Linked DNA regions of Ilumatobacter coccineus YM16-304. The protein of the gene in region 1 interacts with the protein of each later gene in a pairwise test. Links are inferred from orthologs where the notes say so. Each region holds a gene or a part of one and is shown on either strand. Other genes may lie near its edges. The genes, in order: YM304_RS21390 and recO.

Region 1 (15,755 bases):
CGACACCGACGGGGTCGCGTTCTGCAGTTCGCTCAGGCGCTCGATGCCGCCGATGTCGTCGAGCATGTTGTTCTTGCGGAGCCCGTCGGCGACGGTGACCACGTCGACCGGGCCCGACGTGGAGTAGATCGACCGGATGACGTCGAAGATGTTCTGGTTGGCCGGACTGTAGAAGTCACGAGGCCCCAGACCGAGCTCCCCGACCGCGCCGATCGCATCGCGAGACAACAACAGTGCACCGAGTACCGACTCCTCGGCCTGCAGGTTGTGCGGGGGCACCCGACCGGAACCTGCGCTCTGCGGCGCGCTGAACCAGCGCGGTTCGCCGCCACCGCCACCACCGGAACCACCACCGCCGGTGCCGTAGTCGCCGTAGTCGCCGCCCGAGCTCGCGCCGGGATCGAAGGGGAAGTTCTCGTCACCAGCCATCTGCGTCTACTCAAGCACGCACACGCTGGGGATATCCAGACCCGATTGCCTGTAGAGAAGCCGAGAAATCAACTGCATACGGCTGTGTACAGCCTGTGGAAATCTGTGGACGTCCCGTGGATGTGTTCATGTGAACAGTGTGCACCAGCCCTGTCACAGGGTTCGCCCACACTCCCCGTGACACCCCGCCGATTTGTGTGACCGAACTCGAGAGCCAGCCGCGCTTTCGGTCACACAAACCCGGTGGGGTGGGCACGACTCGGAGCGGGCGAAAACGACGACGGGCGTGCTTGCCGTAGCAAACACGCCCGTCGAACGGAATCTGTCACGCCGATCATTCGGCGAGATCGTCACTCGGCGGCGACGACCTCGAGGGTGATCGGGAACGAGACGTCGGCGTGGAGGCTGGCGGTGGCCGTGTGCGACCCCACCGTCTTCACGCCGTCGACCTCGATCTCCTTGCGATCGATCTCGATGCCGGTCTGCTCCAGGATCGCGTCGGCGACGTCGCCGGCGTGGATCGAACCGAAGAGCTTTCCTTCACCACTGGCCTTGGCCGTGATCGTGATCGTCTGCGGAACGAGCTTGCTCGCCACCGCGGTCGCGGCCTCGCGCGACTCGTGATCCTTGGCGTCGCGTGCGGCACGCATCGACTTGGCCTGCTCGATCGCTCCGGTCGACGCCTTGATGGCGTGTCCCTTCGGGAACAGGTAGTTGCGAGCGTGTCCGTCGGCGACGTCGACGATGTCACCGCGCAGGCCGAGGCCTTGCACGTCGGAACGAAGAATGACCTGCATGTTCAGTCCTCCGAGCTTTCGTCGTTCGAGCCGGCCTCGTCGACAGCGCCCTCGGCGCCCTCGACCTGAGCGTCGAGTGCGAGTGACTCGTCGTCGGACTCGTTGCCCTCGGCGCCGTTCTCGTTGTTCGACGTGTCGCGGTCGCCGCGGCCTTCGCCACGCTCACCGCGGCGTCCACCCGTGCGGGTCGATGCCACGCGCTTCGCGTACGGCAGGAGCGCCATTTCGCGAGCGACCTTGACGGCGTTGGCGACTTCACGCTGCTGCTGCAGGTCGTTGCCCGCGACGCGGCGGTTCTTGATCTTGGCGCGGTCGCTCATGAAACGGCTGAGCAGATCGACGTCCTTGTAGTCGATGTACTCCACCTTCTCGATGACGAGAACGCTGGTCTTCTTCTTGAATTTGCGAGGATTCGCATCCCGGGCTGACCGGGCCTTGTTCTTCTTGCTTGCCATGCGGCTGGTTCCTTACTGGAAAGAGTGGTCTTCGATCGAAAGGGAATGGCGGATCAGAACGGCTCTTCGTCGCCGTAGATCGGATCCGGAGCGGCTGCTGCGCCGCCCCCACCGCCACCACCCTGAGGTGCTGAGTCGCGGGCGATGCGCTCGACCTGGGCCTGGGCCCACTTCAAGCTCGGCCCGAGATCGTCAGCGATCACCTCGGTGATGTTCACCTTCTGGCCTTCTTTGTTGTCGTACGAGCGCTGCTCGAGACGACCGGTCACGATCACGCGGGAGCCCTTGGTGAGCGACGCCGCAGCGTTCTCACCGAGGTCGGCCCAGGCGACGATGTTGAAGAAGGACACCGCTTCTTGCCATTCGCCGTTGGATTGCCAACGGCGGTTGACGGCGAGCCCGAAACTTGCGACGCCACGGCCTCCCGTGGTGTAGCGCAGTTCAGGATCGCGAGTGATGTTCCCGACCAGTGTGACGGTGTTGTCCATTGCCATGGTGTTCCCCTAGTACGTGTTGGCTGTTGCTCAGGCCGTCTCGACGGCCATGCCGCGGCGCTCGGCCTCGGCGTCCGGCAGGCGGATGAGCTTGTGGCGGACGACGTCGTCCGCGAGACGGAGTGTCCGCTCGAGCTCGTCGAGCGCACCCGGCGAAGCCACCAGTTCGGCGACCAAGTAGTAGCCGGCAGGCTTCTTGTTGATCGGGTAGGCGAACTGACGCTTGCCCCACCAATCGATCTTGCCGTGGATCGAACCACCGGCGGCTTCGACGCCGTCGGTCACGTTCTTCTGCCAGGCTTGGGCTTTCGGATCATCGACATCTCCGTCGATGATGACCATCAATTCGTAGGCACGTGTCATACGTGTTTTTCCTCCCTTCGGATACCGCAGGCTCGTGATGGCGAGCGTTGCGGCAGCCCCCGGAGGGGCAGGGCCAATATAGAACGCGCCACGCTATCGCCATCGCGGGAATCGCGTGACCGCCTCGCGCGAGCGAGCTGCGGTCACCCGACCCGGCGGGTCGTCGCTGATCACACGCTCATGGCGCTCATCAGCAGGTCGACGTCCACCAGCGACTGCGACTGGGTACCGTCGGCCTCGTACCGGTTGATCGCGAACTCGGCGGGCCGGAAGAACAACGTGGCGAACACGATCTGTTGAAGCGCGAGATCGAACATCGCCGGTGGCAGTTCGATGTACGTCACGTCGTCGACCTCGCGCTCCTCGAGTTGCACGTTGTCGAGCTGAGTTCCGGAGTTGTCGTACAGCGTGCACCGCGGCCCCTGGCGCTGGCCTTCACGCCGTTCGATCAGGCACTCGGCGAAGAGCGACCCGTCGTCGGCGACAGCGGTGAACCCGATCGTGCCACCCGCGGGCACGTCCGCAGTGGGCCAGCCGATATGGACGACCTCATCGACACCCGTTCGGACATACATGGGGCCGTCGTAGGCGGGGACACCAAATGGTGACGGATCGAGTTGGAGCGCCGACACGTTCACTGCTTCCTCGCAGAGGGTCTGCACGCTGACCAACGCGAGCGACAGATGTTCGGCGTCGAGCGACGGGTCGATCTGCTCGATTGCGAAGAGGGCCCGCCGCTCGAACGGCCCAGCCGTCTCGCATCGACCTTCGAGCGGACCCAGGCCGTCGTCGAACGGATACCACTGCCCGTCCCTCACCGCGACCGGCTCGCCGTCGACGGTGCTGAACTCGAAGTCGGCGACGAAGCCGTCACCGACCGGGGTCGAGGCGGCGGGTTCGATCTGACGACCGTCGACTTCGAGGCTGCCCCCGACTCCGACCCGCTGCAGTGTCCCGATGGATGCGGTGAAGGTGGCGAGCGTCGGGTCGGCGATGACCTCAGCCGTCGTCGCTTCATCGGCGGTGAGCACGACCGTCCGAGTCGTCTGGTCGCCACTCCCGAGCAGGTCGTTGTCGACCTGGATCGTGAGATGAGCGTCCGAGGCCAGCTCGAGACCGTCGGGAAGGAGTGAATAGGCCGACAGTTCGCCTTCGCCGGGCTCGACCGGCTCGATGGTGACCTCGGTGCCGGTCGCGACGGCACCCGCTGGCAGATCGAGCGTCACCAGGCCGTCAGGAGACGACACCATCCGTGCCGGGGCCGGCGCCAGCGCGGGCGGGTCGGAGGGAGCAGCGGCGACGTCGGTCACGACCGGGTCGGTGGACGCTGGTGGTGACGCCGTGTCGATCACGCCCGATTCGTCGGGCGTATCGCAAGCGGTCGCGCCGACGCCGAGCAGCAGGATGAGTCCCAGACGTCCGAGAGTGGTCAATGGCAGCGATTCGTGCATGCGGGAACCGTGGCCGTCCGAGCATCATCGAAGCATCAATGCCCAGGTCAACGACGTTCTCGAGCCAGGTGCGCACCTGTGCTGGAACTCGCACCGCGGTGCCTTGCGCCAGGCTGCGGTCGGTCAGTCGAGTCGGTCAGCCGAGGAGCGGGCAGGTGGCTTCGTCGGCGGGGTCGGCGAGCTTCACGACCTCGGCGCGTGAGCCGGGGCCGATGCCGACCTTGCCGAGCTCTCCTTGGAACATCTCGATCGCCAACATGTACTCACCGTCCGCGCCGTAGCGCTCGCAGGTGGAGGAGTCGTCGGTGATGCACGGGGCCATGTCGGCCTCGCTCACGTACGACCCGTCGGGCGCGAACCATGCGATCGAGAGCGGCGTCGGGGTGTTGAACATGAAGAAGTTGCCCGACGTCGGCGCGTCCCAGGCGAACGCCATGCCGATCGGTTGGCCGAGGTCGTACACGCCCATCAGGCCGGTCGACCGCTCCGACGCGTCGTCGGCGAGCCACATGCAGACCTCGCACACGTTGCCGTCGGCATCGGTGATGCGAACGATCGCCGTGCCGACATCTTGCGGCGGTGAGCCGTCGCCCGTGGCGTCAGGCGATCGCGTGATCACGCCCTTGGTGGGAGGGATCTCCGATCGGTCGGCGACATCGTCGGCCACCGCGGAGGTGGTGATGCCCCCATCGACCAGTTCGTCATCCGCAACGACCGCAACATCGAGATCGTCGACATCGTCGGTCGCCGAATCGATCGTCGCGACCGGCTCCAGCGTGACCGCAGCGTCGTCGTCACCGCTCCCGCACGCAGCGAGCACCATCGCGAGCGCGACGGCCACGCCGCGGAACATCAGGCGCGGCCGCCGACGGGCAGCACACGCAGGAGGTGGTGCCATCGGCATTCGGTGCACGCCTCGACCACGTACGCGTTGAGGTCGTCGGGACGAGCGTTGAGGCTGCGCATCTCCTTGGCCGTCGACACGCATCGACCCTGCGGACCGATGCCGTGCCCGAACACATAGGTGACGAGACTCAGATTGACCTCTTCACAGATCGGGCAGATCGTGTTGGTGAGGGTGCCGACGTTCTTCGCCGCGCGGATCAACTCGGGGTGCGCATCGCACACGGTGTCCATCGGCACTCGGCCTCGTCGGACCTCGGCGATCAGCATGCGACGAGCGAGTCGATGGTCGACGATCCCTCGCGCTCCATCGACGCCTCGGAGAGCGCCGGCTGTGAATGCCATGACTGGCGAGCGTAGCCCCATCCTCCGCCTCGGCGCCTCGCGACCGAGGTGTCGAGACCGGATGTCCGTCACCATGGCACCGGAACACGCCAGACTGGTCGGCGTGGCAGCCAACATCAGTTACGGATCCGGGATTCCGAGCGACGCAGAACTGCGCCTCTGTGGCGATGTGAGCGGTGCGAAGCGCGCCGTCGAACTCGGTGTGTCGGAGTGGTTCAACTCGCTCGAGTTCGCAGGCTCGGGGGCGAAGGCGATCGCGGTCGATCCCGACCCGGAGAAGATCGCCGAGATGCGCCATCGCGCCGAACGCGCCGAGCTCACGGTGCAGTGCCTCCAAGCCGACCTCGCCGACCTCGGCGACATCACGTCGGCAACGGTCGAGGTCGTGGTCGCATCACACACCATCATCGACGTCGAAGACCTCGGTCGGCTGCTGCGCCAGGTCCACCGCATCCTCAAGCCGTCGATGCCGTTCGTCATCGCCGTGCCCCACCCGTTCGCCGAGGTCAACGCCGGGCATCCGTACGGCTCCACGGCGCGCACGATCGGCGACTGGTTCACCGCCCTCGGCCGGTCGAACTTCCGCGTCGACCAGGTGAAGGAACTCGGCGTCAGCCCGACCGAACCGATCCCCACCACGCTGGTGCTTCGCGCTCGCAAAGAAGGCTCGTGACGCGTCGGGCTCGATGATGGGCGGCACGACGATTCGCGCGATCGGACTCGTCGCGCTGCTCGCCAGCGCGACCGCCTGCGCCGGATCGGACACGGCGATCGACCAGACCGACGCCGACACGAGCGTCACGAACACCACCGCCGATGCGGCCACCACGTCGGCACCCGACCAGACGAGTTCCACCACGACGTCGACGGCAGCCGACGCGACCACGAGTTCCCCACCGGCGACCGTGATGACGATCGACTGCCGACTGACCGGCGGCGCGAACCGCATCGCCGACCGCGACTTCGAGCTCCACCTCCCCGACGAGGTCGGCACCGCGACCAACCCGACCGGCGTGCAGAGTCCACTGCTCGTCCTCCTGCACGGGTTCGCCGCCGACGCGATCGAGTTCACGGCGGCGACCGGACTCGACACACTCGCTCCGACCGCCGGCGTCGTGCTCGCCGCGCCACAGGGAATCGGTGACGTGGCGACCTGGCACATCGGCGGACCCGATGACCCCCTCGTCGCGAGCGACGTCGACTTCCTGAGCGCACTCGTCGACGAACTGATCGCGTCGCCGTGCATCGACCCCGACAACGTCTGGCTCGCCGGGTTCAGCGCCGGCTCGGCGTACACCGGGGTGTTCGGGTGCGCGCACGTCGACCGGTTCCGTGGTCTGGCGATGGTGAGCGGTCTGCCGCCTGCGATCTGTCCCGCCGATGCGAACACGTCGATCCAGATCACGCACGGTGTCGACGACCCCGTCGTTCCGTTCACCGGCGGCGAGCAGACCGTCTCCGACGACGCATCGGTCGAACTCGACGGTGTGCCCGAATCGGCTGCCGGCTGGGCCGAGGTCGCCGGGTGCGCCGAACCCGAGCAGTTGACGTTCGGCGACACCGACCCGAGTTCGGTCACCGCATGGCGCGACTGCGCCGGACAGGCAGAGGTCTCGCTGCTCGCCGTCTCCGGACTCGGCCACGTCTGGGCCGGCAGCGATACACCGGGCGGTCTCGACCCGGGTACGCCGATCGTCGACGCGGGCTGCGTGATCCTCCACGCGATGACCGACGCCGACGGCGACCGCTTCGCCTCCTGCTTCGCCTGAACGACGCGCCGTTCGTCAGTGTTCGGCGAAGGTCGACTGGCCGACGAGGCGAGCCGGCATCGGGCGACCGAAGAGGTAGCCCTGCACCTTGTCGGCGCCGAGTTCGCGGAGCATCCGCAGCTGCAGCGGCGTCTCGACGCCTTCGGCGATGACCGACAGGCCGAGCGAGTGGCCGAGACGCACCACGGCGTCGACGATCGACGAGTCGTCGACCTCGATGCCGAGCCCGTCGACGAACGACTTGTCGACCTTGATCGCTTCGACCGGGAACTTCTTCAGGTACGTCAACGACGAGTAGCCGGTGCCGAAGTCGTCGACCGACAGGTGCACGCCGAGTCCGCGCAGTTCGCGCAGTGCGGTCGTGGCCACGCCGACGTCGGTGAGCAGCGCCGTCTCGGTGATCTCGAACCACAGCGAGTCGGCCTCGATACCACTCGTCGCGAGCGCGTCGTCGACGACCGCGACGAAGTTCGGGTCGCTCAACTGTTGCGCCGCGAGGTTGACCGAGATCGCCGCACGTCCCGCGGCGTGATCGGCGACCCGCCAGCGGGCGAGCTGCGCGAGCGCGTCGCGGAGCATGCGTTCGCCGATCTCGCCCATCATCCCGTTGGCCTCGGCGGTCGGCAGGAACTTGCCCGGACCGAGCAACCCCTGCTCCGGGTGCAGCCACCGCACGAGCACCTCGTAGCTGGTGATGTCGCCGGTCTGCAGATCGGTGATGGGTTGGAAGTACGGAACGATCTCGTCGGTGGCGAGCGCTCGGCGCAGGTCGTTGGCCGTCTGTAGGGCGAGCACCGACGAGTGACGGTCGCGATCGTCGAACGCAGCGATGCGGTCGCGACCCGCGGCCTTCGCTCGGTACATCGCGGTGTCGGCATCGCGCAGCAGGTCTTCGGCCGACATGCCCGCGCGCTTGTTGGTGGCGAATCCGATCGACGTGGTCACGACCAGTTCGTGGCCGCCGATCACGACGGCGTCCTGCACCGACCGCTGCAACCGTTCGGCGACCGAGGCCGGGTCGAGCGGGCCGAGGCGGATCTCACCGGTCGCATCGGTCTGACGTGAGGTGCCGTCGACGAACACGACGAACTCGTCACCGCCGAAGCGAGCGAGTTGGTCGCCTTCGCGCATGACCGACCGGAAGCGACTGGCGACGTGGCGCAGCAGTTCGTCGCCGACCCCGTGCCCGAGACTGTCGTTGACCACCTTGAAGTTGTCGAGGTCGAGGAACAGCACGGCGACTTCGTCGGTGCCGGCCGTGACGAGGAGTTCGTCGAGGCGAGCCACGATCGACGCGCGGTTCGGCAACAGGGTGAGGCTGTCGTGGGTCGCCGCGTGCGCCAGGTCTTCGACGGCCTTGCGCTGTTCGGTGACGTCTTCGATGTGCGTGATGGCCAACGACACGCCGTCGTCTTCGCTCACGGCAACGCGTGTCTTCGCCCACACGTACGCGCCGTCACGCCGGAGGTAGCGCTGTTCGACCTGGTAGCCGTCGTCGATGCCGAGCTCGATCCGGGCGCGCTCGGCGGCCGCCGCACGAAGGTCGTCGGGGTGGGTGATCTCGCGGATCGAACGGCCGAGGAGGTAGCGGCGCGAGTGGTCGAGCATGTCGGCGAGCGACTGGTTGGCGTCGACGATCTTGTTGTTGTCGAGACGCACGAGCGCCATGCCGGTGGGTGCCGAGTGGAAGGCGAGTTGGAATCGGCGACGGGCCGCTTCGAGTGCCTTCGTGCTGCGCTCACGATCCGACACGTCGCGCAGGATCACGACGGTGCCGCCGTTGGCGTCGGGGTCGTGGCGCTGGTGCAACGTGGCTTCGACGAGGTGTCCGACCCCGCTGCGATCGACCAACTCGAACACGGCCGGTTCGTCGGGTTCGGCGTCGACACCGAGGCGGAGACGCTCCCAGCGGTCGGTGATGTCGTCTTGATCGTCGGCGGCGACGAAGCCGAGGAACGACCTTCCCAGCAGGTCGTCGACCGAGCGACCCGTCAGCGCCGACGCCCTCGCGTTGGCCGAACTGATCTCCCCGTTCTCTGCGATGCCCAACACCGCGTCGGGGAGGCCATCGAGGAGTCGCTGCACCCCGCCGAGTGCGGCGGCGAGGTCGTCGTGCGACGAGCCGAGTCGACGGCGGGTGCGGCGTGCATCGAACGCGACCAACCCGATCGCGAGCGCGGCGGCAACGCCGCACGCGACGACCACGATGATTCCGCCAGAACTCACGGATCGAGAATACGACGCCGCCCGACCGCCCCCGCGGATGGCCGACCCGGACGGTTTGTCTCTGAGACAAACCGTCCGGTCAGCGGGCGGCGTGCCAGGCGTCGAGGCGTTCGCGGATCTCGGTGTCGCCGATGATGCCCTCTTCGAGACGGATCTCCATGAGGAACTTCATCGCCTCACCGACCTCGCGACCCGGCGTGATCCCCAGGTGTTCGATCACCTGGTTGCCGTCCATCTCGGGACGCAGCGCCGCCAGTTCTTCGGCGGCTTCGAGTTCGTCGATGCGTTCCTCGAGTTCGTCCATGCGGCGCGACAGGCGAGCCGCCTTCTTCTCGTTGCGCGTCGTGCAGTCACAACGCGTCAACACGTTGAGCTCCTGCAGCAGCGGCCCCGCGTCGCGGACGTACCGACGAACCGCCGAGTCGGACCAGCCCATCGAATACGTGTGAAAGCGCAGGTGAAGGGCAACGAGCTCGGTGACCGCATTGACGTCGGCGTTCGAGTACTTCAGCTTCGTCATGCGCTTCTTGGTGATGCGCGCGCCGACGGCATCGTGATGATGGAACGTCGTTCCCTTGCCCGGCAGATAGCCACGCGTCTTCGGCTTGCCGACGTCGTGGAACAGCGCGGCCAGCCGGGTGATGCGGAAGTCGAACGGTTCACGCTCCCCCGCCACGATCGCCGGATGCTCCGCGTGCGGCCGCACGTTCTCGACGACGGCGATCGAGTGGGTGAGCACGTCTTTGTGCCGGTGGATCGGATCGTGCTCGAGGCGCATGTTGGGCAGCTCGGGCAGGAACTGGTCGGCGAGCCCGGTGTCGACGAGAAACCACAGCCCAGCTGCCGGGTGGTCGACCACGATCAGCTTGTCGAGCTCGTCGCGGACGCGTTCGGCCGACACGATCTCGAGGCGCGGCGCCATTTCGCGGACCGCCGCGAGCAGCTCGTCGGTCGGTTCGAACTGATACCGAGCGATGAAGCGCGCCGCTCGCAGCATGCGCAGCGGGTCGTCGCTGAAGCTGATGTCGGGGCCGAGCGGGGTGCGCAGCACGCGTTGCAGCAGGTCGACGGCACCGTTGTACGGATCGACCAGCTCGGGCGTGTCGCCATCGGAGGTCAACTCCAAGGCCATGGCGTTGACGGTGAAGTCACGGCGGCCGAGGTCGGCGTCGATCTCGTCGGCGAACACCACGTGCGGCTTGCGCGAGTCGTCGGTGTACGCCTCGGCCCGGAACGTGGTGATCTCGTACGGCCGAACGTCGCCCGTCTCGAGGTTCTTCTTGTGGGCACCGATGGTGCCGAACTTCTCGCCCTGCGTCCAGACCGCGTCGGCCCAACCTTCGAGGCACGCCTTGATCTGCGGCGGCCGAGCGTCGGTCGTGAGATCGAGATCGAAGTCGGTCTTGCCGTCGGCGAGCAGCAGATCGCGCACCGTTCCGCCCACGAGATAGAGGCGGTGGCCCGCTGCGCGGAACCGCTCGGCGAGAGGAGCGAGCTCGCGCAGGACCGGTTCAAAACGCTCGGGGATCACGCAGCCAGCGTATTGGAGCATCGATCAGGGAGAACAGGCCGTCGCCAACGTGGCGAAATCGTCGGCCCGCTGGCTCCTTCCGAGCAGGCCGGTCACGTACATTCTCACCGGTGGGAGAAGCGCTGCACACTCGGTCTCGGGTCGACATCCGACCCTGGCCGCACGAAACCGCCATCGCCCACCTCATCCTGCTCGACGTCGACATGGTGCCGTCGCTCGCCGACATCGACCGCTGGATCGACGAGAGCTACGAGCTCACACCCGAGATCCGCTCGATCCGGACGGGTGCGTTGTTCCCCAACGCTGCCGATGCGTTCGCCGAGCGCGGGTTCCGCGTGTGCGATCGCCTCGCGCTGCTCGAACGGCGACTCCCTCCGACCGAAGCCGTGCCCGCCCCGACACCGGCGACGCCACAGCTCGCCACCAGGCGACTGCGCCAACGCGACCTCGAGGTCGCCGCACGAATCGACGGTGACGCGTTCCCCGCGAGCTGGCAGAACGATGCGCAGTCGCTCGCCGAGATCATCGACGCCACGCCACGCGCCCGTGCTCGGATCGCCACTCTCGCTCGCCGTCCGATCGGGTTCGCGCTCACGGGCAAGGCCGGCCCGACCGGATACCTCCAACGCTTCGCCGTCGACCCGAGCGCTCGTCGTCTCGGCGTCGCCGGGCTGCTCGTCGACGACGCGGTCCGGTGGTTGAGTCGACGAGGCGCGACCGCGGCGCTCGTCAACACCGGCGTCGACAACGCCGCCGCACTGGCGCTGTACGAAGGCCGCGGATTCCGTCGTCGGTCCGATCAACTGGTCGTGATGGAGTTCACCCGATGACCGTGCCCGCGCGCACCGTGTCGCCCAGTGACGCACTGCTCGGTGACGTGTCGCACGGCCGGCGGCGGCGTCGGGCGGGCGTCGCGCTCGCCACCGTCGTCGGGGTCGGACTCTCGCTGCTCGCACTCGGCCCGGCAGCTGCGCAGACCGACGACGAGACGCCGACGACGCTGCGCGAGCTCCCCGACGGCGACATCACGATGACGCTCATCGACCAGAGCTTCGACGTCGAACCCGGTGCCGACATCGAGCTGACCTACCGGCTGACCGGCGACCTCGAGACCCTCGCCGAACTCTCACCGCCGACCACCACGACCACGACCACCACCAGCACGACGACCACCACCACGACCACCACGACGGTGCCGCCCACCACGGTCGCCGGTGAACCGGCCCCCCAGACCACACCGGCTCCCCCACCGCCGGCGTCGACGACCACGACCACCACCGAGCCGCCACCGCCTCCTCCGCCCCCGGTCGAACTCGACGTGCAGGTCACCAACCACGAACCGATCGACGGTCTCTCGACGCTGGAGCGAGCGGTGGGCCCCGACATTCGCAGCGCGCTGCTCACCCCGGTCATCGACGGCGTTCTGATCACCGACGTCCGTCCGATGATCACCGTCGGCGAAGGTGAAGACGCCGGCACGGCGATCCTCGAGCTCTCGGTCCCGACCGATCAGGACCCGTCCGATGCCGATCACCTGGAGTTCCGCGAGATCGGACTCCACCCGATCGTCGTCGAACTGAAGGTCGCCGGCCAGGTCGTGGCCAACCACGGCACGATCATCGAACGCCGCGACGCCAACGATCGGACCCTGCCGACGATCGACCTGTCGCTGCTCACTTACATTGCCGACCCGGGCCCCACCGGCACCGCTGGCCAACTGTTCGCCGGCGTCGAAGCACTCGATCGGACCGCCGACGTCGCCGAGGTGCTGGCGTCACCGCTCACGCTGTCGGTGCCACCGAACATCGCCCGCGTCGCGTCGGAGTCGAGCACCAGCAACAACCTGCCCGAAGCGCTCGCCGACGACGAGCTCATCGCTGCGCCGGCCACGCCGTTCGACGTGTCGTCGGCGACCGCGATCGACCGCGTCGACGCGTTCATCCGACAGTTGACGTTCGGTGAAGAACAGCTCCAGGCGGCACTGCCCAGCACCAACGTGCGACGCGACGCGTGGCTGGTCACGTCGCCGATCAGCGCCGAGGCGGCGGCCGAGTTGCGCGCCTTGTCGGTGCGCTTCATCGTGATGCCCGAGACCCTGTTCGTCGAGTCGATCTCCGACGAGGTTCCGGCGACCGACCGATTCATCGACATCGACATCGGCGACGGCAACAGCATGCCTGTGCTCGTCGTCGACGACCTGGGCGAGAGCTTCACGAAGGAAGCCACCGACGAGATCCTCGACGAGCTGACGGCAACCGAATGGTCGATCCAGACCATCGCCCGCCTCCGCTTCGAGCAGTACGACGCGTCGCTGTCGGAACGCGGTGACGAGCGCAGTCGGATCCTCGGCACGCCCGACCTGTCGGCACCCGACCCGCGACTGCTCCTCGAACTCGAACGCCTCGCCACGACCACCGATGCGATCCGGTTCTCGCCCGCCTCCGAGCTCAGCGGCGTCACGACCCGACTCCCTCTCGACGACGACCGTTCGTTTCCCGAAGCGGCCGGCCCGTCGCTGACCGAACGCCTCGACCTCATCACGTTCACCCAGGCGTCGCTGGCGTCGGTTGCGTCGATGCTCCCCGACGACGACGACCGCTTCCCGCAGTGGAGTCGCCAGCTCGACAGCTTCGTGTCGACGGCGTATGACGACGACGACGTCGAGGTGGCGATCAGTGAGATCGTCGCCGAGGCCGAAGAGATCCGCAGCGCGGTCATCCCACCCGACCCGATCTCGTTCACGCTCACCGGCAACGAGGGCAGCATCGATCTTCGGATCGGCAACCGTCTCGACGAACCGATCTCGGTGGTGCTGCGGCTCAGTTCGCCACGTCTCACGTTCCCCGACGGCGACCGGCTGATCACCCTGCCGGCCTCGGCGTCGCGCGTCGTCGAGGTCCCTGTCATCGCTCGGACCAACGGCACCTCTGCGGTGCGGGTCGAGATCCTCACCCCGTCGTGCCTCGACGAAGACGGTCCGCCGTGCGCGCAGCTGATCGAACCGGTCACGCTCAAATCACGCGTCAACGCACTCACCGGCTTGGGTCAGGTGCTCACCGCCGGACTCGTGCTGATCCTCCTGAGCTGGTGGTTCTCCAACTGGCGCAAGAAGCGGCGCGCCGACGCCGACGACGGTGAAGACGCTCGCGCCGGATCGCGGAGCGACGACGCGATGCCCGCACCCGACGACGCCTCGCCATCCGGGCAGTAGCCTCTCGCGGCGTGAGTACCGTTCGAATCGTCACCGACAGCGCCTGCGATCTTCCTGCCGAGATCGCCGAAGAACTCGGCATCGAGATCGTCCCGCTGAGCATTCGCTTCGGCGACGAGGAGTTCATCGACCGTGAGCAGCTGACGGTCGCCGAGTTCTGGAACCGGTGCGTCAACGCACCGGTGCTCCCCGAGACCGCCGCACCGGCGCCCGGCCAGTTCGAGTCGACGTACCGCAAGCTCGCTGCCGAGGGCGCCACCGGCGTGGTCGTCGTGTCGCTGTCGGGCGCACTGTCGGCCACGATCCAGAGCGCCGAGCTCGCGGCACGATCGATCGCCGACGACGATTCGATCGATCTCGACGTGCGCATCGTCGACAGCCGCACGGTCACGCTCGGTATCGGCACCATCGCCATCGCGTGTGCCCGAGCGGCCGCGGCCGGCGGCACGGTCGACGAGATCGAAGCCCTCGCCACCGACCTCGCCAAGCGCACTCGCGTCATCGGTGCACTCGACACGCTCGACAACCTGAAGAAGGGTGGTCGCATCGGCAACGCCAAGGCGCTGCTGGCCACCGCGCTCTCGATCAAACCGATCATCGAGGTCGTCGACGGCATCGTCGAGCAGGGTGGCAAGCAGCGCACTCGCTCGAAAGCCCTCAAACACCTCGTCGACAAGGTCACCACGTACGAAGGTCGCATCGAGAACCTCGCCGTGTTGCACGCCGACTGCTCCGACGTCGACATGTTCGTCGAGATGCTGCGCCCGCACTACGACGGCGAGATCGTCGTCGGCGAGATCGGCCCGGTCATCGGCAGCCACGGCGGCCGCGGCACCATCGGCGTCGCCTTCCACGAACGAGTCTGAACCGCGCCATCGCGCCGGCCCACTCGCCGGCCAACCTGGTTACATCGCTCCCGGAGCGATGTAACCAACTCATTGCCCCGGATCGGGCAGCGGGCACAACTAGATTTGGCCACGCCGTATGTCTGCGCCTACTCGAACGATCATTGCTGGGCGCTACGAGCTTCAGCGACGACTCGCTCAGGGCGGCATGGCCGAGGTGTGGTTGGCGATCGATCTCACCCTCGACCGGCGCGTGGCCGTCAAGTGGCTGAAGCCCACGCTCGCGACCGACGAAGTCGTCGCCGAACGCTTCCGGCGTGAGGCCAAGGCCGCCGCCAGCCTCGATCACGCCAACATCGTCGCCGTGTACGACGTGTTCGAACACGACGGGCGCCAAGCGGTGGTCATGCAGCTCGTCGACGGCAAGAGCCTGCGCCAGTTGCTCGACACGCAGAAGCGCCTGTCGCCCGAACTCACGTGCCACATCGGCTCGGCGGTCGCGGCCGCACTCGACCACGCCCACGAAGCCGGCTTCGTCCACCGCGACGTCAAGCCCGGCAACATCATGATCACGCCCGACGGCCGCGTGCTGCTCACCGACTTCGGCATCGCCAAGGGGCTCCACGGCGACACCGGTGACGATCTGACCAGCGACAACATCATGATGGGCACCGCGAAGTACCTGTCGCCCGAGCAGGTCCGTGGCAAGAAGCTCGACGGGCGCGCCGACCTCTACTCGCTGGGCCTCGTGCTCTACGAGTGCCTCGCCGGGCGGGTGCCGTTCCTCGGCGAATCCGACGCCGACACCGCGTTGGCTCGACTGCAGCGCGACCCGACCGACCTCGCTCGGTTGCGCGCCACGCTGCCGACACGGCTCGTCAACGTCATCCACGATCTGCTGGCGCGCAACCCCGACAAGCGCCCCGCGACCGGCGA
Region 2 (15,613 bases), 2.1 Mb from region 1 along the record:
AACGCGGCAACGGTCGCAGCCACGTCGTCGGTGACGTGGGTGACGAGTCCGATCGATCGTGCTTCTGCAGCGTCGAACGGCTCACCGGTGAGCATCGCGGCGGCGATCTTCCCGGCCGGTACTCGTCGCAGGATCGGCACCGAGATGATCGCCGGGGCCACACCGATACGCACTTCGGTGAGCGCGAACGTGGTGGCGGCGTCGACGACGACGAGGTCGCAGGCAGCCATCAGTCCGATACCGCCGGCGCGGACCGCGCCGTCGACCGCAGCGATCGTGGGTCGTTCGGTGTCCATGAGCCGTTCCAGCGCACGCACCATCGGGTTGGAATCGATGCCGGCGCCGCCCGCCGGCGCCGAGTCGCCCGCTCGTTCCTTGAGGTCGGCCCCGGCGCAGAAGGCCGGCCCCTCGTGACGCAGGACGATGGCGCGGGCGTTGGCCGCCTCTGCGTCGTCGAGACACTCGTGCAGTTCGGCGAGCAACTGCTTCGAGAGCGCATTGCGATTGTGCTGCGAGTCGAGGGTGATCGAGGCGATGCCTTCGGTCAGTTCGATGGTGACGACGCGGTCCATGGCGGTCGACAGTATCGAGCGGCGAGCCCGAGCCGGAGACGCGGCGAGCGCCGAACCGAGCGCCCGAGCCCGGTGCTCGCGCTCGAGCACCGGGCTCGGTGCGGCGTCGGCATCTACACTGTGTGGCGTGACCGACATCAGCAACGAGTTCCCAGCCGGCGTCCTGACGGGCGACCACGTCAACCAACTGTTCGCTCTGGCGAAGGCCAACCAGTTCGCACTGCCAGCGGCCAACTGCATCGGTACCAACTCGATGAATGCCGTGATGGAGACCGCCGGCAAGCTCAACAGCCCGGTGATCATCCAGTTCTCCACGAGCGGCTCGGCCTTCGTCGGCGGCAAGAACGTGCCGGTCGACGGCGATCGCGCGTCGATCCTCGGCTCGGTCGCCGGCGCCAAGCACGTCCAGACCATGGCCGAGGCCTACGACGCCCGCGTCATCCTGCACACCGATCACTGCCCGAAGAAGAAGCTGCCGTGGATCTCGGGCCTGCTCGACGAAGGCGAAGCGCATTTCGAGGCGACGGGTCGCCCGCTGTTCAGCTCGCACATGCTCGACCTCTCCGAGGAGCCGATGGAGGAGAACATCGACACGTGCGTCGAGTACCTCAAGCGCATGGCGCCGATGGGCATGACCCTCGAGATCGAACTCGGGATCACCGGTGGCGAGGAAGACGGCGTCGACAACTCCGACGCCAACCCCGAAGACCTCTACTCGAAGCCCGAGGAAGTCGCCTACGCCTACGAGCGCCTCATGGAGGTCAGCCCGAACTTCACGATCGCCGCCGCGTTCGGCAACGTGCACGGTGTGTACAAGCCCGGCAACGTCAAGCTCACGCCCACCATCCTGCGTGACGCGCAGGCGCACATCGCCGAGAAGTTCTCCACCGACTCCGACCTGCCCGTCAACTTCGTGTTCCACGGCGGCTCCGGCTCCACCGCCGAGGAGATCGCCGAGGCCATCAGCTACGGCGTGATCAAGATGAACATCGACACCGATCTGCAGTGGGCGTTCTGGGACGGTGTGCGCGGCTACGCCGACGAGCACCGTGACTACCTCGAGAGCCAGCTCGGCAACCCGAACGGCGCCGATGCTCCGAACAAGAAGTACTACGACCCTCGCGTCTGGCTCCGTGCCGGCGAGGTGAGCTTCGTCGAGCGCCTCGAGCAGGCTTTCACCGAACTCAACAACGTCAACACCCTCGCCTGACCCGTTTCACCCCTCCGATCCGTCACCGATGACGGATCCCAGGGGCAAAACCGGGAAGGGGGGCGTCATGAGCCGGGCCGGATTCGTCAAGTTCGATCGAGCGTCAGCCGACAATGAGTGATGCGACTGCTGCTCATCTCCGTGATCGCGGTCGCGCTGGCGACCTCGTGTAGCGGCGGGTCCGAGACGTCGGGGTCGGCCGACGAGACGGTGCAGGGTGCACCGGACGACGACCGATCGGTGAGTGCGTTGCGCTCGACGGCCGACCTGCTTCCCGCCAGGTTGGAACCGACGCTGGTCACCTCGGAGGATGATCCGCCACTGGTCGTGATGAGCGTCGGCGTGACGTTCATGACCATGGACTCGATCACCGAACAGATCGACACGGCAATGGCGCCCGCCGGGTTCACACGTCGTGATGACGCCGACCTCGTCTGGACGAACGCCGACGGCAGACGTATCGAAGCGCCGGGGCGTCCGACGCTGCTGAAGTTCACGTTCGCCGACTGAACGGCGCCCCACCCGCTGTTCTGCCCCGTCAAAGCGTCAGCGATGACGGATCTGAGGGGTAAAGCCGGGTGGGGTGCGGGTCAGGTGTCGAGGAGGCTGTCGAGGTAGGTGTGGAAGAACTGGCCGCCGCCCTCGTTGCGGCCGAAGACGAACTCCGACTTGGCGCCCGACGCGATGTTCTTCCCGATGCGGATGCCGGTGTAGTAGTCCTCGTTGCGCACGACGTGATCGAAGAACTCGGCGTGCTTGGCGGCGAGAGCGATCAACTCGTCGGTCGGCTCGTCGGTGACGATGAAGTTCTGGATGGTCTTCGACGTGTCGGGCGTGTCGCCGGGGAAGAGTTGCGACACCATGAGACCGCGCTCACCGACCGGGAAACCGGCGATCGAGACGTGCGGGAAGATCGTCCAGACGCCGCCGTCGATCTCGCTCAGCACGACCTCGTCGTCGGGCACGTCGGCCCACTTCGCCAGCGCCTCGTACGGAGCGGTCATCCGCTGGTGAGGGCCCCACGCGTCGTAGATCGGGCGGCTCGGGTAGTCGGGTCCGAACGTGTCGCGGTGGAGGAACGGCAGGTGGTAGAAGTCGAGGTAGCCGTCGTAGGCGAGCTTCCAGTTCGGGCCGGGTACCTCTTGCTGGTGCACGACGTTCCACGAGCCGAAGTCGAAGTGGTCGAGCATCGTCGCGTAGCCACCGAGGTGAGCATCGATGTCGATCGAACCGTTGGGATCGAGGACGACCCACATCAGCCCGCACTTCTCCGCGACGGGCAGGGACGTCAGACCGAGACAGCTCGTGTCGACCTCGCCGAAGTCCTGGCGGTTGGTCACGCCGACGAGCGCGCCGTCGTGGTCGTAGTTCCAGGCGTGGTACGGGCACGTGAAGCGACGTGACGCTCCGCTGCCTTCCTCGACGAGTTGTGCGCCGCGGTGCGAACACATGTTGACGAAGCCTCGGAGCTCACCGTCGCTGCCACGTGTGAGGATGAACTTCATCCCGCAGACGTCCATGGCCTTGTAGGCGCCGGCTTCCTTCAGCTCGGAGGAGAAGCCCATCATGAGCGGAACGGTCTTGAAGACCTTCTCGATCTCCTCCTCCCAGCGTTCCTGGTTCTGGTAGCGATCGACGGGGATCGACATGGTGTCGTCGACCAGCGGGATCGTGCCGGCGTCGATGTGTTCGATGGTGCGGCGGAGTTGAGCGATGAGTTGCGTGCGGGCTGACTCGTTGTCCATGCCCAGACGTTATTCGTCGGGGCTCCCCGAAATCGTACGCAAGAACGCTTCGACCTCAGATCGGTGTCGCGTCCGCTTCATCGGGGGGAGGGCCTTGACGATGTCCCAGCGATAGTTCGCCTTGCCGAGACGCGGGTCCATGACGGCCACGACCCCCGTGTCGGTCGCCGACCGGATCAGGCGACCCGCGGCCTGCGCGAGCATCATCGACGCTCGTGGGATGTCGATCTCGCTGAACGCACTCCGACCGAGCAGATCACGTCGGGCCGACAGCAGCGGGTCGTCGGGGCGCGGGAACGGGATGCGATCGATGACGACCAGCGACAGGGTCTTGCCGGGAACGTCGACGCCCTGGAACAGCCCGGCGGTGGCGAACAGGCACGTCGACTCGTCGTCGGCGAACGCCTTGACCAGCGCCGTCTTCGGCATGTCGCGTTGGGTCAGGATCTCGTTGTCGAGACGCGACCGCATCGCCTCGGCGGCTTCGTCCATCGCCTTGTAGCTGGTGAACAACGCGAGCGTCCGCCCACCGGCGGCGCGGATGAGCGCTTCGAGTTCGTCGTTGGCCTTCGCTCGGAAGTCGGGCGAGTTCGGGTTCGGCAGGTGGATCGCGCAGTACAGCATCGAGTTCGACTCGTAGTCGAACGGGCTGCCCACATCGACGACGTCGACGTCGCTCGCCGGCATGCCGACCCGTGTGGCCAGCGACGACGGGATCGTTGCGCTGGTGAGGATGGCGGTGCGACGCTTCCAGACGCCTTCGTCCATCGTCGGGCCGACGTCGAGCGGTGCGACCTCGAGACGCGGCGAGTCACGCGAGCCGGAGACGAACGCGACGTAGCCTTCGCGGCCTTCGATGGCGATGTCGAGTTGCTGGATCGATCGCCCGGTCATGGTCTGAGCGCGCAACTGCCGCTGCTTGGCGTCTTCGCTCTTCGTGGTGAGCGAGACGATCACGTCGTTCGCCGCGCCGAGCTTGAGGCGGGCATCGTTGAGCGGCTCCTGGATCGAGTCGGGGAGCGGATTGGGAAGTCGCTCCCCGATGTGGCCCGACAGCGCGTCGCGGAGACCTTCGCCGAGTTCCGCGACCGAGGCGATCAGCTGCGGGTCGTCGATGATGCGGCGGATGGTGGCGGCCAGCGCGATGAACCGGCCGGGCGAGATCTCGACCCCGACGGTGTCGCTCATGACGTCTTCGAGCACGTGGGCTTCGTCGAAGATCACCACGTCGTGGTCGGGGAGCACCGCTCCCTCGGCGGCGACGTTGAGCCCGTACAGGTGGGTGTTGACGACGGTGACGTCGGCAGCCTGTGCCCGACGCCGGGCCTGCTCGGCGAAGCACGGATCGCCGAGCGGGCAGCGTTCGGCGCCGGGGCACTCGTCGCTGCCGACGCTCACGGCTCGCCAGGCGTTGTCGGATGGCGTCCAGTCGAGTTCGGCTTGGTCGCCGGTGTCGGAGTCGGCTGCCCATGCGGCGATCTTCTTGATCTCGGCCTTGGTCACCACCGCCATGTCGCCGAGGTCGAGTTCGCCCTGCGCCGGGTTCTCGACCTCGCGGAGGCGCTGGAGGCACACGTAGTTGCTGCGCCCCTTGAGCACGGCCCAATCGAAGTCGATACCGAGATGTTCGGCGAGGAACGGGAGGTCCTTGGTGGCGAGCTGGTCTTGGAGCGCCTTGGTCGCTGTGGCCACGACGACCGACGAGCCGGTCGTGATGGCCGGCACGAGATAGGCGAGCGTCTTGCCGGTGCCCGTTCCGGCCTGCACGACGAGGTGGCGTTTGCCCGCGATCGCATCTTCGACGAGACGGGCCATCCGATGTTGGCCCTCGCGAACTTCGCTTCGATCGAGTTCGGAGGTGACCGTGCTCAGCGATGTGTTCAGTTCGACCGTGGGGTCGTCGCTCATGGAGCCGCGACCAGTGCGAGCGCCGCGTCGAGTTCGGTGGCATCGAAGTCCGGCCACGGAGCGTCGGTGAAGTAGATGGCGGCACCGGCTGCTTGCCAGAGCAGGAAGTTCGACACCCGCCGTTCGCCGCTCGTCCGGACGAGGACGTCGACGGGAGGGAGGTCGGGGAGATACAGGTGCTCGGAGATCGAGTCGACCGTGACGCCGCCTGGCGTGCGACGCGCCTCTTTCACGGCGGTGACCAGTTCGGTGCGGCCGCCGTAGTCGAACGCAACGGTCAGCGTCATGCCGGTGTTGCCCGCGGTGTCGTTGATCGCCTTGCGGATCGCCCGTTGCACGTAGCGCGGGGTCTTGGCCTCGCTCGAATCGAACGGACGCCCGATCCACTGGATGCGCACGTTGAGCTCGTTGAGTTCGGCGACGCGTCCGAACAGCTTCTCATGGAGGCCGAGGATGTGGCGCACCTCGGGCCGCGGTCGCCGCCAGTTCTCGGTCGAGAAGCCGAACACGGTGAGGTAGTCGATGTTACGAGTGACCGCGATGCGCACGAGACGGGCGAGGTTCTCTTCGCCTTCGGTGTGCCCGTCGGTACGAGGCAGGCCTCGGGCGCCGGCCCATCGGCCGTTGCCGTCCATGATGCAGGCGACATGGAGCATGCCGTCGTTCTGGGACATGGATTGCTCACCGGGCACGAATGTTGAACCTATCGCGAGGGGTGGCCGTCGGATCGGGCACCGATCGTGGAATGATGGTGTGATGGCACCGACGCCCGCGACGACGCCACATCCCGATGCGATCCAGAGCATCGATCCGACGCGCCAGTTCCTCCGGCACGTGATGATCGTCGGCGGGACCCTCGGCGACTGGGATGACCTCGGCGTCAAACGGTGGGATCAGCGCGTCGACGAACTCGGCGAGGTCGCGGCCAACGCCGGCGCCACCTACCTCACGCTGCGAGCGTTCGAACCCGGAGTACGTCCGAGCGACAGCGAACGCTGGGAACGCGACGTCGGCTCGTGCCACGTCATCATCGACCCGATCGGTGACGGGCGAGCTCGCTTTGCTCACGCGATGGCCGAGATCGCTCCCGACGAACCGATCAACGAGGCGATCATCTCCGAGGTGCTCTACGCACCGGCCGACTGTGAACCCGACCTCATCGTCGTCCTCGGCGAGCCGACCCGGCTGCCGCCGTCGATCGTGTGGGAGCTGGCGTACGGCGAGCTCGTGTTCCGTCCGATGGGGTGGGACGAGTTGACGACCGAGCATCTCGTCGAAGCGATCGCCGACTTCGCGCAACGCGAGCGTCGCTTCGGCGGCCTCGACGACGCCGACAAGACCGACGAATCGGTCGGGTGACGGTGCTGAGCGATCGCGACGGTGCCCGATCGTGAGTGGGCTGTATCACGACGTCGGCGTCGTGCTGCGGACGTACAAGCTGGGTGAGTCGGATCGCATCATCGTGATCCACACGCTCGAGAACGGCAAGGTCCGCGCCGTCGCCAAGGGCGTGCGCAAGACCCGCTCGAAGTTCGGTGCCCGACTCGAACCGATGAGCCACGTCAAGCTCCTGCTGTACCGCGGCCGTGAACTCGATATCGTCAGCCAGGCCGAGGCGATCGAACCGTTGTCGCCGATGCTGTCGTCGCTCGACCGGGCGTCGCAAGGTCTCGCCGCGCTCGAGGCGGTCGATCAACTGTCGCTCGAACGTGAGCCCAACGCGGCGCTCTACAAGAGCCTCGTCGGCGTGTTGCGGACCATCGCCGACAAGCCTGCGCCGCTGAACATCCCCGCGTTCTACTGGAAGTTGCTCGCCCGCGAGGGCTTCCACCCGGAGCTGTACGGGTGCATCCGCTGTGGCGAGACCGAACCCGACACGCAGATGGTCGCCTTCGACCTCAACGAAGGTGGTGTGCTGTGTCGGTCGTGTCGGTCGGGTCAGGCGATCAGTGCCGAAGCGCTCGGCCTGCTCCGTGACATCCTCGGTGGGCGTCTCGCCGGGGCGTTGGCCCAGCCCGAGTCGCCCGCCACGCACGAGGTGGCGAGCCTGGCGACCAAGGCGCTGGAGTTCCAGCTCGAACGTCGGCTCAAGGCGACGGCGATGTTCGAGTCGCACTGATCAGAGCACGAGCCCGAAGCAGTCGAAGGTGATCGGCGTGAGGTCCTCGTGGGCCATGCCTTCGCTGTAGTCGTCCGAGGCGCTGATGTAGCCGAAGACGCCGAGCGACATCTCCTCGTAGGCCGCTCCGCCTGCGGAGTAGGTGCCCCACTCGTCCTGCTCGTAGCTCGTGGCGCCGATGTAGCCGTCGCCGCACCAGGTGCTGTCGCCGTGGGTGATGCCCCCGCCGACGTGGAAGGCCAGCGGTGTGGTGTCTTGCCAGGTGTACTGAGCAAGGCAGCCGTCGGCGACATCGCCGAACACGCCGATCTTGGCAGTCGACGCACCGGCACCGGTGACGGCGATGATCTCGTTGCCCGGTCGCACGATCCCGACGTCTGCGGCACCGAGCACGCGGACTGCAGCGGGGCCGACATCGTCGACGGTCACCTCGGAGGTGATGTCGTCGATGATCGTCCGCACCTTCCACGAGCCGTCGAAGTAGGTGAGCACCCGGTCGTCGGCGGTGCCGTCGGCTCGCAGGTCGAGCAGGAGGTCGGCGGTGATCGTGGCCGACCCGGAGATCGGTTCGAACGAGCCACACGGTGCCACCGGGACCGGGGGCTCGGGAACGGCCACGAGGTCGTCGATCGGCTCGGGCTCCGGCTCGGGCTCGGGCTCGGGCTCGGGCGCGATGGTGGTGGTCGGCGGGGTCGTCGTGGGAGGTGTCACGTCCTCGGCGGCGACCGTGGTGGTCGGTGCGACCGTGGTGGCGGGCGCCGCGGTGGTGACCGGCGCGTCGGTGGTGACCGGCGCCGTTGTGGTCGCCGGTGACGCGGTGGTTGTCGGCGCTGCGGTGTCGGACGTGCTCGTGGTCGACGTGGAGCCGCATGCGGTTCCGATGACGAGTGCACTGGCGGCGAGGGCGGTCTGGATGCGACGTGTCGGGTTCATGCCGTTCAAGAGGCGCAGCGAACCCGGATCTTGCACAAATCGCGACGGTGGGGAACATTCGGGGTCCCCGGCGGCGTCCAACCCGCCATGAAACGCAGCAACGTGAACAAGCAGTTGGCCGCCCTGGTGGCCTTGGGAGTCGTCTTCACCGCATGTGGGGGTGACGACGACGGGGGAGATGCCGAGGAGTCGGCGCCGACCGAGGAAGCGTCGGAAGACGGTCTCTTCGGTGACGGGGGAGGGGGCGAGGGCGGAGACGCGGAAGTCGACTTGGTGACCGAACCCGCACCACCGCCCGACGAGTCGATCGACGCCGAAGCGCCGATCGAGGAACCCAGCGAGGAACCCGCTGACGAACCCGCCGAGGAGCCCGCAGAAGAGCAGGCGGCGGCGGACGACGCATCGCTCGAATCGACCGACGACGGGCTCTTCGGGGAGGAAGCGCCCGCCGACGAGGAGGCACCTGACCCGGGCGACATCGACAGCGAAGCTCGGTTCGACGACAACCGGTTCGAGGACTACGGATACCGCTCGTTCATCGACACCGACGTCGACCCCTTGTCGACGTTCGCGCTCGACGTCGACACCGGCTCGTACTCGATCGCTCGACGCTGGCTCGACGAAGGGTCGCTCCCGCCTCGGGAGTCGGTCCGGCCGGAAGAGTTCATCAACGCCTTCGACTACGACTACGACATCCCACGCTCCGGTCTCGACATCTCCGTCGATGGTGGGCCGTCACCGTTCGACGACGACAACGTGCTGGTGCGGGTCGGGGTGCAGGCCGAAGTGGTGGACGACGCGGATCGCGGCGACGCCAACCTGACCTTCGTCATCGACACCTCGGGGTCGATGAATCGTGACGACCGTCTCGGCCTGGTCAAGACATCGCTGTCGATCCTCGTCGACGAGCTCGCCGACGACGACACGGTCGCCATCGTGAGCTACGCGGGAGGCGCATCGATCGTGCTGGAGCCGACCTCGGTGTCGGACCGCGACGTCATCCTCGATGCGCTCGACGATCTCGACTCGACCGGTGGGACCAACCTCCAGGCCGGGCTGGCGCTCGGCTACGAACTGGCTCGCGAGTCGTTCGACGACGGGGGCATCAACCGAGTCGTCATCGCGTCCGACGGTGTGGCCAACGCGGGAGTCACCGACCCCGATCAACTCGCAGCGATGATCCGCGGCGATGCCGACAACGGCATCGACCTGGTCACCGTCGGCTTCGGGATGGGCAACTTCAACGACGTGACGATGGAGCAACTCGCGGATCAGGGCGACGGCTTCTACGCCTACGTCGACACCGAGGACGAGGCCGAGCGGCTGTTCGAAGACGAGCTGACCTCGACCCTCCTGATCGTCGCCAAAGACGGCAAGATCCAGGTCGAGTTCGACGAGGACGTCGTCGAGGCGTACCGACTCATCGGGTTCGAGAACCGCGGCGTCCGCGACAGCGACTTCCGCAACGACGACGTCGACGCCGGCGAGTTGGGTGCCGCACACCAGGTGACCGCGATCTACGAGATCGAGCTGGCCCGAGGCGTGTCGGTCGATGACCGGGCCGAACTCGGTGTGGTGTCGTTGCGGTGGGAGGATCCGGAGTCCGGCGACGTCGTCGAGATCGACGAGGACATCGACATGCGTGACATCGAGCCGAACTGGGCCGACACGCCGGTCGACTTCCAGTTGGCCACGGTGGTCGCGACGTTCGCCGAGAAGCTCCGTGACAATCCGTTCGCCGACGACATCGACCTCGACGACGTGGCGTCGGCGGCCGGTCGCCTCGCCGACGACATCGACACCGATGAGGTCGACGAACTCGCCGACCTCATCGAGTTGGCGGCACGGCTGAGCTGAAGCCGCAGCTCAGAACTGGCCGGGCAGCAGGTCGCCGCACTGGATGTCGGTGAACGACTCGAGCCTCGGGTCGCCGGTGGGAACGGCGAACTCGTGGGCGCCGTCGCCGGCCTGCAGCCTGGTCGGTGAGTCGTAGGTGTACGAGGTGCCGTAGATGTTCCAGGTGTCGTCGTCGTTCGCCGTGGCGGAGCGTGAGGTGATGAACGAACCGAACTCGTCGGTGTGGCAGGTGATGCCGAACATGGCGCCGTCGTGCACGCCGACGGTGAGCGCCACCGGCCCGAGATCGCCGGTGGTGTGGCGGAACAGGCAGCCGTCGTGCTGTCCGAAGATGCCGATCATGCTCAGGTCGGCGATGGTGTCGAGGCGCACCAGGATCTCGTCGCCGCCGAAGTCGTTCACCGGGGCGGCGGTGAGGACCCGGACGATCCCGAAATCAGGCGCCGGCAGCGACATCTCGTCGCTCACCACCGGTCCGTCGATCCGCAGCTTCCACTCGCCGTCGTGGAGGTAGGCGGTTGCGGTGTTCGGCACGCCGTCGCCGAACTGCACGGTGGTGCTGCTGATGTACTCCGCACCGGCCGGCATCGGATCGTTCGGCCCACAGGCCCCATCCCAGCCATCGCCGTCGTCGTCGCTGGGAACCGCGACCTCGTCGACCGGTTCGGGTTCCGGCTCGGGTTCCGGTTGCGGCTCCGGTGTGGCGATCGGCAGCGGTTCGGGTTCCGGCAACGGCTCGGGTTCGGGTTCGGGTTCCGGAACTGGCTCAGCTTCCGGATCCGAGGCCGTCGATGGGGGATCGGAGACGACGGTGCCCTCGGCACTGACGGCGGTGGCGGGAGCCACGGAGTCCGATGACGACCTCTCGGCCGACCCGCAGGCGGACCCGACGAACAGTGTCGCGATGGCGAGTGCAGCGATCGAGCGATGGCGGCGGTGGTTGATGCGTGATGTGAACATGCACGACAAGAGCACGACGGATCGACGGTCTTGCAAAAATCGGCGAGAACGATGTCGGGGAACGACGACCGTCCACCCGCGTACGCATCGCACCCGCGCAGTACGTGAACGAGATCGGAGCCGAATCACCTGAGCCCGGTTTCGCTGCGCCGTCGTCCAGTCGCCAACGCCGCCTGAAATGAATCCGGGCATCGCGAGCGGCGACCCGTAGCCTGTGGGCCATATGGCCGCAACCGACCTCGAACAGATCGTCAGCCTCTGCAAGCGCCGCGGATTCGTGTACCAGTCCGCCGAGATCTACGGAGGATTCCGTTCCACGTACGACTACGGACCGCTCGGATCGCTCCTGCTCAGGAACGTCAAAGAGGCGTGGATCCGCTCGATGGTGCAGCAGCGTGACGACGTCGTGCTGATCGACGCAGCGATCCTGAGCCCGCCGCAGGTGTGGCAGGCGTCGGGTCACCTCGCCAACTTCTCCGACCCCCTCGTCGACTGCACCAACTGCAAGAACCGGTTCCGTCTCGACAAGCTCGACGACCCCGACACGTGCCCATCGTGTGGCGAGAAGAACAGCTTCACCGAAGCGCGCGAGTTCAACCTGATGTTCAAGACACAGGCCGGTCCCGTCGAGGGCACGGGTGCCGACGCGTACCTGCGTCCCGAGACCGCGCAGGGCATGTTCACCAACTTCGCTCAGGTGCTGCAGACCTCGCGCAAGAAGCCGCCGTTCGGCATCGCCCAGGTCGGCAAGTCGTTCCGCAACGAGATCACCCCGCAGAACTGGATCTTCCGCACCCGTGAATTCGAGCAGATGGAGATGGAGTTCTTCGTGCCGCCCGAAGACTCCGACAAGTGGTACGAGTACTGGTGCAACGAGCGCCTCAACTGGTACATCGAGCACGGCATCCCGGCCGAGATGGTCATGCTGCGCCCGCACGACGACGACGAACTGTCGCACTATTCGACCGGCACGTCCGACGTGGAGTTCGAGTTCCCGTGGGGCTTCGACGAACTCGAAGGCATCGCCAAACGAACCGACTTCGACCTCAAGGCGCACGCCGCCGTGTCGGGCGAGCGGCTCGACTACTTCGACCCGCAGACCAACGAGCGGTACGTCCCCTACGTGATCGAACCCGCGGCCGGAGCGACCCGCACCATGGCCGCTTTCCTGCTCGCCGCGTACGACGAAGACGAGATCAACGGCGAGACGCGCACCGTGCTGCGTCTGCACCCGCGCCTCTCGCCCTACAAGGTCGCCGTGCTTCCGCTGAGCAAGAAAGACACGCTCACGCCGCTGGCACACGAGGTCCGCAAGCTGCTCGCCGATCGCTACATGGTCGACTACGACGAGACGCAGAACATCGGCAAGCGCTACCGCCGACAAGACGAGATCGGCACGCCGCTCGCGGTCACGGTCGACTTCGACTCGCTCGACGACAACGCGGTCACGATTCGTGACCGCGACACGACCGAGCAGGTGCGGGTGCCGATCGACGAGCTGCTCACCACGGTGTCCGAACGTCTCGGATTCTGACCGTTCGCTCGGGCCGATGGCAGCGACCTACCTCGACAAGATCCTCGACCGGCATCGTTCGATGGCTGCGGTCGACACGCGCTCGCTCGACGCGCTGCTCGACGAGGCGCACCAGCTGCCGCCGACCCGAGGCTTCGCCGACGCGCTCCGAGGGAGCGATGCGCTGGGCGTGATCTCCGAGATCAAGCGACGCTCGCCCTCGAAAGGCGACCTCAACGTCGGGCTCGACCCGGCCGAGCTGGCGGCGACGTACGAAGCGGGGGGAGCGTCGTGTCTCTCGGTGCTCACCGACGTCGAGGGATTCGGCGGCTCGGTCGCCGACCTGCAGACGGCGCGGGCGGCCTGCTCGCTCCCGGTGCTCCGCAAGGACTTCACCGTCAGCGAACTCGACGTGATCGACGCCCGGCTGATGGGGGCCGACTGCGTCCTGCTCATCGCCGCAGCGCTCGACACGGCGGAGCTCACAAGCTTCCACCGACTGGCCACCGAGATCGGGCTCGACGTGCTCGTCGAGATCCACGACGAGGCCGAACTCGAACACGCGCTCGATGCCGATGCGACGCTCATCGGGGTCAACCAGCGTGATCTCGTCACGTTCCAGGTCGATCACGAACGTGCGGTTCGCATGGCCGGCGTGATCCCCGATCACGCCGTGAAGATCGCCGAGTCGGGTGTCCGTCACGCTGCCGACGCCCGCATGCTCGAAACGGCCGGTTACGACGCCGTGCTGGTGGGCGAGACGCTCGTGACGAGCGGTGACCCCGCTGCGGCCATCCGCGAACTGATCGGTTGATCAGCGAGACGCTCGGTCGCGGCGCGCCTGCCTGACCAGCACCCGCTGGTAGAGGCCGGCGGGGAGGCGTGACACGAGGTCGAAGACCTTGGCGTCGGGCCCGATCAGTGCCCGACGACGGTTTCGTTCGACCGCCTTGAGGATCTGTCGGGCCGCCTTGTCGGGCGTGGTCATCGCGAGCTTGTCGAAATCTGCGGCGAAGTCGGCCTGGGTCCCACCGCCGATGGCGACGCTCTCGTCGGTCCGAGCGTTGCGCGCGATGTTGGTCTTGATCCCGCCCGGGTGGATCGTCGTACACGACACCTTCGAGCCGTCGATCTCGAGTTCCATGCGCAACGCGTCGGTGAAACCGCGCACGCCGAACTTCGACGCGTTGTACGCCGACTGCGACGGGATGCTCACGAGCCCGAACACGCTCGAGATGTTGACGATGTGGCCTCCACGGTCGGCGTGATCGAGGTGCGGCAGGAACGCCTGGGTTCCGTGGACCACGCCCCAGAAGTTGATGTTCATCAGCCACTCGAAATCGTCGATCGACTGGGCCATGGCGCTCGCTCCGAACGCGACCCCTGCGTTGTTGACCACCAGGTCGACCGAGCCGTGCTGTTCGACGACGTAGTCGGCCCACGCGAACACGGCGTCGCGGTCCGACACGTCGAGCGTGGCCGGTGTGACGCGCAGCCCTGGCCGCTCACACAGCGCCACCGTCTCGGCGAGGCCCGTCTCGTCGACGTCGCTCACTGCGAGGTGACAGCCTCGGCGCGCGAGTTCGATCGAGAGCGCCCGGCCGATGCCCGACCCGGCGCCGGTGATCGCCGCGACCCGGCCGGCGAAGTCCTTCACTCCAGGCCGGCTTCCCAGCGCTTGCGCCCCTCTTCGATCCGACGGTTGAGCGTTTCGAGGAAGTCGACTCGAGCCCACTTCTTCTGCTCGCCGGAGATCAGGTCCCACGGCGCGAGTTCGTGGTCGGTCTTGGCGAACATGTCTTCGATCGCCTCGACGTACTGCGGCCACTTGTCGCGGTTGCGCCAGTCTTCGTCGTTGAGTTTCCATTTGCGCAGCGGGTCGGTCTTGCGGCTCTCGAACCGACGGAGCTGTTCTTCCTGGCTCACCTGCAACCAGAACTTGACGAGGATCACGCCTTCGAGCACGAGGCTCTCCTCGAAGTGGACGATCTCGTCGTAGGCGCGCTTCCACTGAGCGTTGGTGGCGAAACCCTCGACTCGTTCGACGAGCAGTCGGCCGTACCAGCTGCGGTCGAACACGCACATCCCGCCGAGTCCGGGGATCTTCGACCAGAACCGCCAGAGGTGGTGATGGCGGAATTCGCGCGGCGTGGGCTTGGAGAACGAGTACACCTCGTAGTGCCGTGGGTCGAGCCCCTGCACCGCTCGACGGATCGCTCCACCCTTGCCGGCTGCATCGACGCCTTCGACCACGATGAGGAGGCCGGGGCCGACGTCTTGGCCTTCGAGGTGGCCGCCCAGCCCGAGCCGAAGCTCCTGGAAGCGGTCTTGCGCCGCCTTCAAGCGTTCGAGGTACTCGTCCTTGCCGAGTCGGAGTGTCAGGTCGATGTCGTCGATGCGCCCCATGCCTGGCCGACGTTACAACTGGTACACCACCGCGGTCCCAATGCTGAGTACCGTTGCGCTCACCATGTTCGTCAAGATCTGCGGCATCACCAACGAAGACGACGCGTTGCTCGCTGTCGCGATGGGCGCGGACGCCGTCGGGTTCATCTTCGCCCCGTCGCCGCGCCAGATCGCCCCGCAGCAGGCGTACGACATCACGCGGCGCCTGCCGCCGGAGATCCTGACGGTCGGCGTGTTCCGCAACGAACTGCCGTCGCGTGTCGTCGAACTCGGCCACAAGGCCGGCGTCAAGGCGGTGCAGCTCCACGGTCGCGAAACGCCCGACCAGACCAAGGAGGTCGCCGGACACTTCCGGTGGGTCATCAAGGCGTTCGCTGCCGGCGACGACAA

The links.
Region 2: the proteins of YM304_RS21390 (region 1) and recO interact in binary tests that used the Escherichia coli proteins (3 or more experiments, as listed by UniProt). The link is inferred for Ilumatobacter coccineus YM16-304 from one-to-one orthologs.

Annotation. Positions count from the first base shown.
Region 1 is NC_020520.1:4,801,265-4,817,019, forward strand. Bases 456-3,444 are described here. They hold YM304_RS21390 (single-stranded DNA-binding protein), read right to left. Parts: upstream 2,176-3,444; coding sequence 1,735-2,175; downstream 456-1,734. Other genes in these bases: rplI (50S ribosomal protein L9), read right to left, coding at 780-1,226; rpsF (30S ribosomal protein S6), read right to left, coding at 2,206-2,538; YM304_RS21400 (hypothetical protein), read right to left, coding at 2,709-3,444. In the rest of the region: dnaB (replicative DNA helicase), read right to left, coding at 1-429; more of YM304_RS21400, read right to left, coding at 3,445-3,989; YM304_RS23345 (DUF192 domain-containing protein), read right to left, coding at 4,126-4,887; YM304_RS25175 (DUF5318 family protein), read right to left, coding at 4,842-5,237; YM304_RS21415 (class I SAM-dependent methyltransferase), read left to right, coding at 5,341-5,910; YM304_RS21420 (alpha/beta hydrolase family esterase), read left to right, coding at 5,924-7,006; YM304_RS21425 (putative bifunctional diguanylate cyclase/phosphodiesterase), read right to left, coding at 7,022-9,232; YM304_RS21430 (CCA tRNA nucleotidyltransferase), read right to left, coding at 9,312-10,763; YM304_RS23350 (GNAT family N-acetyltransferase), read left to right, coding at 10,874-11,593; YM304_RS21440 (hypothetical protein), read left to right, coding at 11,590-13,974; YM304_RS21445 (DegV family protein), read left to right, coding at 13,986-14,840; YM304_RS23355 (serine/threonine-protein kinase), read left to right, coding at 14,959-15,755. UniProt on the Escherichia coli protein: Plays an important role in DNA replication, recombination and repair. Binds to ssDNA and to an array of partner proteins to recruit them to their sites of action during DNA metabolism. Acts as a sliding platform that migrates on DNA via reptation.
Region 2 is NC_020520.1:2,690,343-2,705,955, forward strand. What follows is about bases 5,843-8,689. They hold recO (DNA repair protein RecO), read left to right. Parts: upstream 5,843-6,825; coding sequence 6,826-7,554; downstream 7,555-8,689. Other genes in these bases: uppS (polyprenyl diphosphate synthase), read right to left, coding at 5,843-6,109; YM304_RS22545 (undecaprenyl diphosphate synthase family protein), read left to right, coding at 6,192-6,794; YM304_RS12135 (hypothetical protein), read right to left, coding at 7,555-8,487; YM304_RS12140 (vWA domain-containing protein), read left to right, coding at 8,575-8,689. In the rest of the region: YM304_RS12095 (enoyl-CoA hydratase-related protein), read right to left, coding at 1-710; fbaA (class II fructose-bisphosphate aldolase), read left to right, coding at 709-1,782; YM304_RS12105 (hypothetical protein), read left to right, coding at 1,903-2,292; YM304_RS12110 (aromatic ring-hydroxylating oxygenase subunit alpha), read right to left, coding at 2,373-3,527; YM304_RS12115 (ATP-dependent DNA helicase), read right to left, coding at 3,537-5,435; more of uppS, read right to left, coding at 5,432-5,842; more of YM304_RS12140, read left to right, coding at 8,690-10,344; YM304_RS25290 (hypothetical protein), read right to left, coding at 10,354-11,304; YM304_RS12150 (glycine--tRNA ligase), read left to right, coding at 11,528-12,838; indole-3-glycerol phosphate synthase TrpC, read left to right, coding at 12,855-13,631; YM304_RS12160 (SDR family NAD(P)-dependent oxidoreductase), read right to left, coding at 13,632-14,474; YM304_RS12165 (polyphosphate kinase 2 family protein), read right to left, coding at 14,471-15,223; YM304_RS12170 (phosphoribosylanthranilate isomerase), read left to right, coding at 15,288-15,613. UniProt on the Escherichia coli protein: Involved in DNA repair and RecF pathway recombination.